One region of the Microbacterium sp. GXF0217 genome, then DNA from elsewhere that is predicted to be linked to it. Evidence: predicted binding sites of a transcription regulator. Region 1 holds the regulator's gene; the other holds the start of a gene.
What was found. The regulator LexA, encoded in region 1, represses DNA repair genes until DNA is damaged. The targets are predictions, from matches to a motif close to TCGAACANNTGTTCGA.
Positions count from the first base shown of each region.

Region 2: the regulator LexA is predicted to act here: its motif matches at 1,625-1,640, upstream of recA (recombinase RecA).

Region 1 is NZ_JBSJZG010000003.1:580,194-583,434, reverse strand. It holds gene ACWAT3_RS08905 (histidinol-phosphate transaminase) at 1-407, opposite strand, end outside; gene ACWAT3_RS08900 (LysM peptidoglycan-binding domain-containing protein) at 454-813, opposite strand; gene lexA (transcriptional repressor LexA) at 1,097-1,783, shown strand; gene ACWAT3_RS08890 (S9 family peptidase) at 1,958-3,241, shown strand, end outside.
Region 2 is NZ_JBSJZG010000007.1:13,096-16,336, forward strand. It holds gene ACWAT3_RS14120 (regulatory protein RecX) at 1-378, opposite strand, end outside; gene recA (recombinase RecA) at 378-1,427, opposite strand; gene ACWAT3_RS14130 (DUF3046 domain-containing protein) at 1,698-1,922, opposite strand; gene ACWAT3_RS14135 (helix-turn-helix domain-containing protein) at 1,944-2,252, opposite strand; gene ACWAT3_RS14140 (CinA family protein) at 2,415-2,897, opposite strand; gene pgsA (CDP-diacylglycerol--glycerol-3-phosphate 3-phosphatidyltransferase) at 2,894-3,241, opposite strand, start outside.

The DNA of each region.
Region 1 (3,241 bases):
GCGATCCAGGTGGATCCCGTGCCCTGCGCGATCAGCGGGTACATCGAGTAGGTCGGGGCGAAGCCGAAGGCGGTGCGCCCCGGGCCTCCGAACGCCTGCGCGATGTGCTGCAGTACTTCGTTCGATCCGTTGCCCGCCCAGATCTGATCCGCCGACAGTTCGTGGCCGAGGTACTCGGCGAAGCTCTCGCGCAAGGTCGTGAACTCGCGGTCCGGGTAGCGGTTCACATCCCGAAGAGCGACCGCGATGTCGTCGAGGATGTCGCTCGCGACGGCATCCGGAACCGGGTGGGTGTTCTCGTTGACGTTCAGCGCGACCGGAAGCGGCGCCTGTGGAGCGCCGTACGGGGTGAGGCCGCGCAGATCATCGCGGAGGGGAAGGTCATCGAGGGAGGTCACCCGCCCCATGCTACCGAGGCCCTCCGGCCGGCCGAGGCCGATGTGACGAACCGTCTCAGCCGGCGTACGCCGCCGGGATCGCGAGCTCATCTCCGATCATCAGCGTGCCACCTTCGAGAAGGTTGAGCTTCTGCAGACCGTCGACCACCTCGCGGGGATCGACACCGGGTGCGATTTCCTCCGCGATCGACCACAGCGTGTCGCCGGGCATGACGGTGACGGTCTCGAACGATGCGGTCACCTCTTCACCGCCGGCATACGCGGATCCTCCGCTCAGCACTGCGAACGCGAGACCGACCGCCAGAGGTAGCGCCGCGAGAGCGAGCAGAACACGGCGACCCCGTGCCGTCAGACGCAGTCGGGTGACTGCCGCGGACGGACGGATGGACGGTGCGGTGACGCTGATGCTGCTCATGATCGCTGCTCCTCGTGCTTCCTCTCCCGATCGGGAGATGTTGGCGTAGCGTTCGCATTCCCCACTCGGCCGGGAGTGGGGGATGCGAAGCTACGTACCGAATGTATCTTCGAATTCGAATCTTTGTCAAGCATTATTCGAAACCGGATCTTCGAATCCACCGACACGCTCGAACAGATCTTCCCCGAACAGGGGAACCTCGGATACGGTTTCGCTAACGACACCTCACCACGGGCCTCCGACATCGATGCCGGGCACCCGATAGGTCAACGAAGGAGCAGCCATGAGCGACGCATCAGCCCCCGGCACTGAGGCACCGCGCACTCGTCGACGCAAGAGCCTGAGCGCCAAGCAGATGGCGATCCTCGAGGTTATTCAGACCTCGATCGCGCGGCACGGCTATCCGCCGAGCATGCGCGAGATCGGCGACGCAGTCGGGCTGAAGTCGCTCTCGAGTGTCACGCATCAGCTCGGCCAGCTCGAGCTCAGCGGCTACCTTCGTCGGGACCCGGGCAAGACGCGCGCCATGGAGGTGCTGATCGATCTGCCTGGCAGCGGCACCGAGAACCCCGCCGACACGGCACCTCCGGTCGGTGATGCGGCGCTCGTGCCACTCGTCGGGCAGATCGCGGCCGGCGTGCCGATCACGGCCGAGCAGCAGGTCGAAGAGATCTTCCCCTTGCCGCGTCAGCTCGTCGGCAAGGGCGATCTGTTCATGCTCAAGGTCAACGGCGAGTCGATGATCGATGCCGCGATCTGCGACGGCGACTGGGTCGTGGTGCGCACGCAGAACACGGCGGAGAACGGCGAGATCGTCGCCGCCATGCTCGACGACGAGGCCACGGTCAAAACTTTCCGCCGCCGCGACGGCCACACCTGGCTGCTCCCCCGCAACTCCGCGTTCGAGCCCATCCTCGGCGACGATGCGACCGTGCTCGGCAAGGTCGTCGCGGTACTTCGCGCCGTCTGAGCAGCGACTCGGTGGTCTCGTCGTATCCACCTGCTGACAATGCGGACGCGGGCCGCGAAGAACCTGCGCTTCGCGGGCGGATGCCGGGATCGGCTGTCGCTGCACGCTCCAGGGTGAACGGGGCGGTTGCGTGACACCCTGTGTCGCGTCACGCGCGTCTCGTAGGCTCGGAGCATGCCCCAGCCGTTCGGATCCTGGCCCTCCCCGTTCCACGCCGCCGATATCGCGGCATCCGCTCCCCGTATCGACGGCGCCTGCTTCGCGGGAGACGAGATCTGGTGGGGCGAGTCCGTACCGGCACAGGGCGGCCGGGTGACCGTGCGCAGCTCCACCGGGACCGAGGTGCTCCCGTCACCCTGGAGCGCTCGTTCCCGCGTGCACGAATACGGCGGCGGGTCCTGGACGGCGGATGCCGACGGCATCCTGTACTTCGTCGAAGCCCGAGGGCAGCAGGTGCACCGATTGGAACCGGGCGGCACGCCGCAGCCCCTGACCGCGCCCGGACCGGCGCACGGCGGTCTGCGGCTCCAGCACGGCAGGCTGCTCGCCGTGCGCGAGGACCTCACGTCCGACCCGCACCAGCGCGCGATCGTCGAGATCCCCACCGACGGCTCGGCCGCGGCAGACGCATCAGCGGTGATCGTGCACGCTCAAGGTCCTGGATTCTTCGCACACCCGGCGCTCTCCCCCGACGGCGCACGGATCGCGTGGGTGCAGTGGCAGGGCGATCGGATGCCGTGGGAGAGCGCTCAGGTGCACATCGCGCGCATCGGCGACGACGCAGCTGCCGTTCTGCCGACCCGCGCGGCGCTGCAGCCGGAGTGGGCCGACGATGCGACGCTGATCTACTCGGACATCCCCGACGACCGATGGACACTGCATCGCGTCCGCGTGGACGGTGCGACGCCGTCCACCGCCGCGGCAGTCGCCCCGGCCGATGCCGACACCGGCTACGGGCTGTGGGTGCTGGGCAACCGCTGGTATCGCCCGCTGGACGATGGGCGCATCGTCGTCGTGCGCACCAACGGTCGCGATGAGGTCGTCGTGATCGCACCGGACGGCGGCGTCCGCGCACTCGCGGTCCCCTGCGACGGTCACGTGAGCATCGACGACGCCGACGGGACGCAGGTGCTCGTGACCGGGACGGGCTCGACCGTCTCCCCTGGGCTGTGGTCCGTCGACGTCGACTCCGGCGCCGTCGTCGCGATCGCCGGTGGCCGACCCGTCGATCCGGCCTGGATGCCGCCAGCGCGGCCGATCGTCGTGGACGGCGCCCACGGCCCCGTGCACGCGTTCGCTTACGCGCCGGCGAACCCGGAGTGCGCCGCAGCGCATGACGAGCTGCCGCCGTACATCGTGTTCGTGCACGGCGGTCCGACCGCCCATGTCACCGGCGCCGCGTCCGCCGGGATCGCGTTCTACACGAGCCGCGGCATCGGCGTCCTGGATGTCAATTAC
Region 2 (3,241 bases), on a different contig from region 1:
GAGCTTGCGCACCAGCACTTCCTCCGCCTTCTCGCGGATGGCGTCGGCATCCGGCGCTTCACCCTCGGGCTCAGCCATCTCGTGCGGGCGCAGAGCGCGGAGCTTCGGCGGCGTACGAGCAGCCGAGCCGTGCGCGGGATGACGCGCACTCGGTGTGCCGGCATCCGCGTTGTCTCGGGAGCCCCAGGTCGTGTGCCAGACGCCGGCATCGGCGTCGCGGTCGCCGACCGCAGCGATGTTGCCGGATGGCGCGTCAGTCCCAGCCCCAGCCGCACTCTCAGGGCGTTCGGTCGACGCCCCGCCATCTGCCGTCGAGTGCCGACCGAAGAGCGGGATCACGGGGGCGAGGCTCTCCTCGCCCCCGTTCTCACCGGTCATCAGGCCGGGCGACGCTGCGCGAGCTCGTCCGCTGCCTCAGGAGCGGCCGCGGCACCGCCGATGCCCAGCTTCTGCTTGATCTGCGTCTCGATCGTGCGCGCGATATCGGGGTTGTTAATGAGGAACGTACGTGCGTTCTCCTTGCCCTGGCCAAGCTGATCGCCGTCGTAGGTGTACCAGGAGCCCGACTTCTTCACGATGGAGTGCTCCACACCGAAGTCGATCAGGCTGCCCTCGCGCGAGATGCCGATGCCGTACAGGATGTCGAACTCCGCCTGCTTGAACGGCGGAGCCATCTTGTTCTTGACGACCTTGACGCGCGTGCGGTTTCCCACTGCCTCGGTGCCGTCCTTCAGCGTCTCGATGCGACGAATGTCCAGTCGCACCGATGCGTAGAATTTCAGTGCCTTGCCGCCAGCGGTCGTCTCGGGTGAGCCGAAGAAGACGCCGATCTTCTCGCGCAGCTGGTTGATGAAGATCATCGTCGTGTTGGTCTGGTTGAGACCACCCGTGAGCTTGCGGAGCGCCTGCGACATCAGACGCGCCTGCAGTCCGACGTGCGAGTCGCCCATCTCGCCCTCGATCTCGGCACGCGGTACGAGGGCTGCGACCGAGTCGATCACGACGAGGTCGATCGCGCCGGAGCGGACGAGCATGTCTGCGATCTCGAGCGCCTGCTCACCCGTGTCCGGCTGGGACACCAGCAGCGCGTCGATGTCGACGCCGAGCTTCTTGGCGTAGTCGGGGTCGAGCGCGTGCTCGGCATCGACGAACGCGGCGATGCCGCCCGCGCGCTGGACGTTCGCGATCGCGTGCAGCGTCAGTGTCGTCTTACCCGAAGACTCGGGGCCGTAGATCTCGATGATGCGGCCGCGCGGCAGCCCACCGACGCCGAGTGCGACATCCAGGGCGATGGATCCGGTGGGGATGACTTCGACCGGAGCTCGCTCGTCGCTGCCCAGTCGCATGACCGAGCCCTTCCCGAACTGACGGTCGATCTGGGCGAGGGCCGATTCGAGGGCCTTCTCGCGGTCTGCGGGTGATGGCATGGTGTGCTCCTTCTGCTCGCGCTGTTGCCGCCTGTAGGCTGTCGCGGCCTCCCCTGGCTGGGTCGACTCTCCGACAAGGCGTATGGCTTTCGCCATGTCCTCACGGTATGCGGGGCCTCCGACATCGCGTCGCAGGGTTCCGCAGACTGTGGAGAAGACGGGGTCGATCACCACTTGTGCAGAACGATACGCGCATATCGAACACATCTTCGACGACACGCCGATTCTGGAGTCGAAGATCGATACGTCAGGCGCAACCGATCCGTGTCGTCAGCGGCTGCGCGGCTCGAGTCGGCCTGCACCGTGGCGGCGTTCGATCGGCACATCCATCTCAGTACACAGAGCGAGCCAGATGTCGCGCGGCGGCACACCGTCGGCAAGAGCTTCGGATGCCGTCCGCGCACCGATCGACCCGAGCACCAGGTCGTTCATCAGCGAAGCGGAACGTGCGCCGAACTCCACCTCTACGGCGCGGAGGAACTCACTTCGTCGCATCGAGAACGCAGTCGCGCCGGCTCAGTGCAGCGAGAGCTCGGACTCCACCGAGGCGACGAGGTCGTCCGGAACGACATCCGGGAACACCTGCAGACCCTCGAGGACCGAGATGCGGTCGCCGACCTCGCGCATGATCGTGGAGATGGGGACGTCGAGCGCTTCTGCCACCGAGGCGAGGATCTCGCTCGAGGCCTCCTTCTGACCGCGCTCCACCTCGCTGAGGTAGCCGAGGGCGACCGAGGCCTTGCTGGCCACCTGACGGAGCGTGCGCCCCTTCTGAAGGCGGAAGTCCCTCAGCACATCGCCGATCTCCTGGCGTACAAGAATCATCGGAACCTCCTCTCGTTCCCCGTCGTCGAATTCGACGTCGAGCGGATCGCCAGTCTAACCCGACCGGCTGTAGAAAAATCTAGCGTTTCAATCTGTGGTTCGGTTGTGAGCACGACATCCTGAGCATTCAGCACATCAAGGACAACCGCGCCGCGGCGTGCACTATTCCTGCAGCATCCGAAGCGCTGCAGAGATCGCGGCATCCACCGACTGCCGACGGATCTCTTCGCGATCGCCGCCGAACCGGAACGAGACGCTCCGCACACCATCCGGCGTCGCCACGCCGACGTGCACCGTGCCGACGGGCTGTCCGTCGGGTGACGCCGGACCAGCGATGCCCGTCGTCGCGATGCCGACATCCGCATGCCGGCCGTCGACGGCGACGGCGGTGCGCACGCCGTCCGCCATCTGCTCGGCGACGCGCGGATGAACCGGCCCGTGGGCGTCGAGCAGCGCCTGATCCACTCCGAGCATCGTGTGCTTCACCGGCGTCGCGTAGGCGACCACGGCCCCGTCGAGCACGACCGACGCACCGGGAACCGCCACGACCGCCGAGCTCACCGCTCCCCCGGTCAGCGATTCGGCGATGCCGAGCGTCCACCCGCGTTCGGTGAGAAGCGTCACGAGTTCGGCAGCACCGCTCACGAGCGTCCTCCGGCACGGGCGCCCCGAACCTGAGCGATCACGTAGTCGACGCCGCTGAGCACGGTCAGCAGCAGCGTCGCGTACATGAGCACCGCACCGATGCCCGTCCACCAGTCCATGCCGATGAAGACGTGCAGCGGGAGGAGCCACCAGCCGAGGGCCACGCCCTGGAAGGCGGTCTTCACCTTGCCCATCCATGCGGCGGCGACGATGTGCTGCTTCGCCACGACGAAGCGATGCACCGTGATGCCCCATTCGCGGATCAGGATGACGATGACGACCCACCACGGCCACTCGCCGAGGATGGCCAATCCGACGAAGCCGGCTCCGGTGAGGAGCTTGTC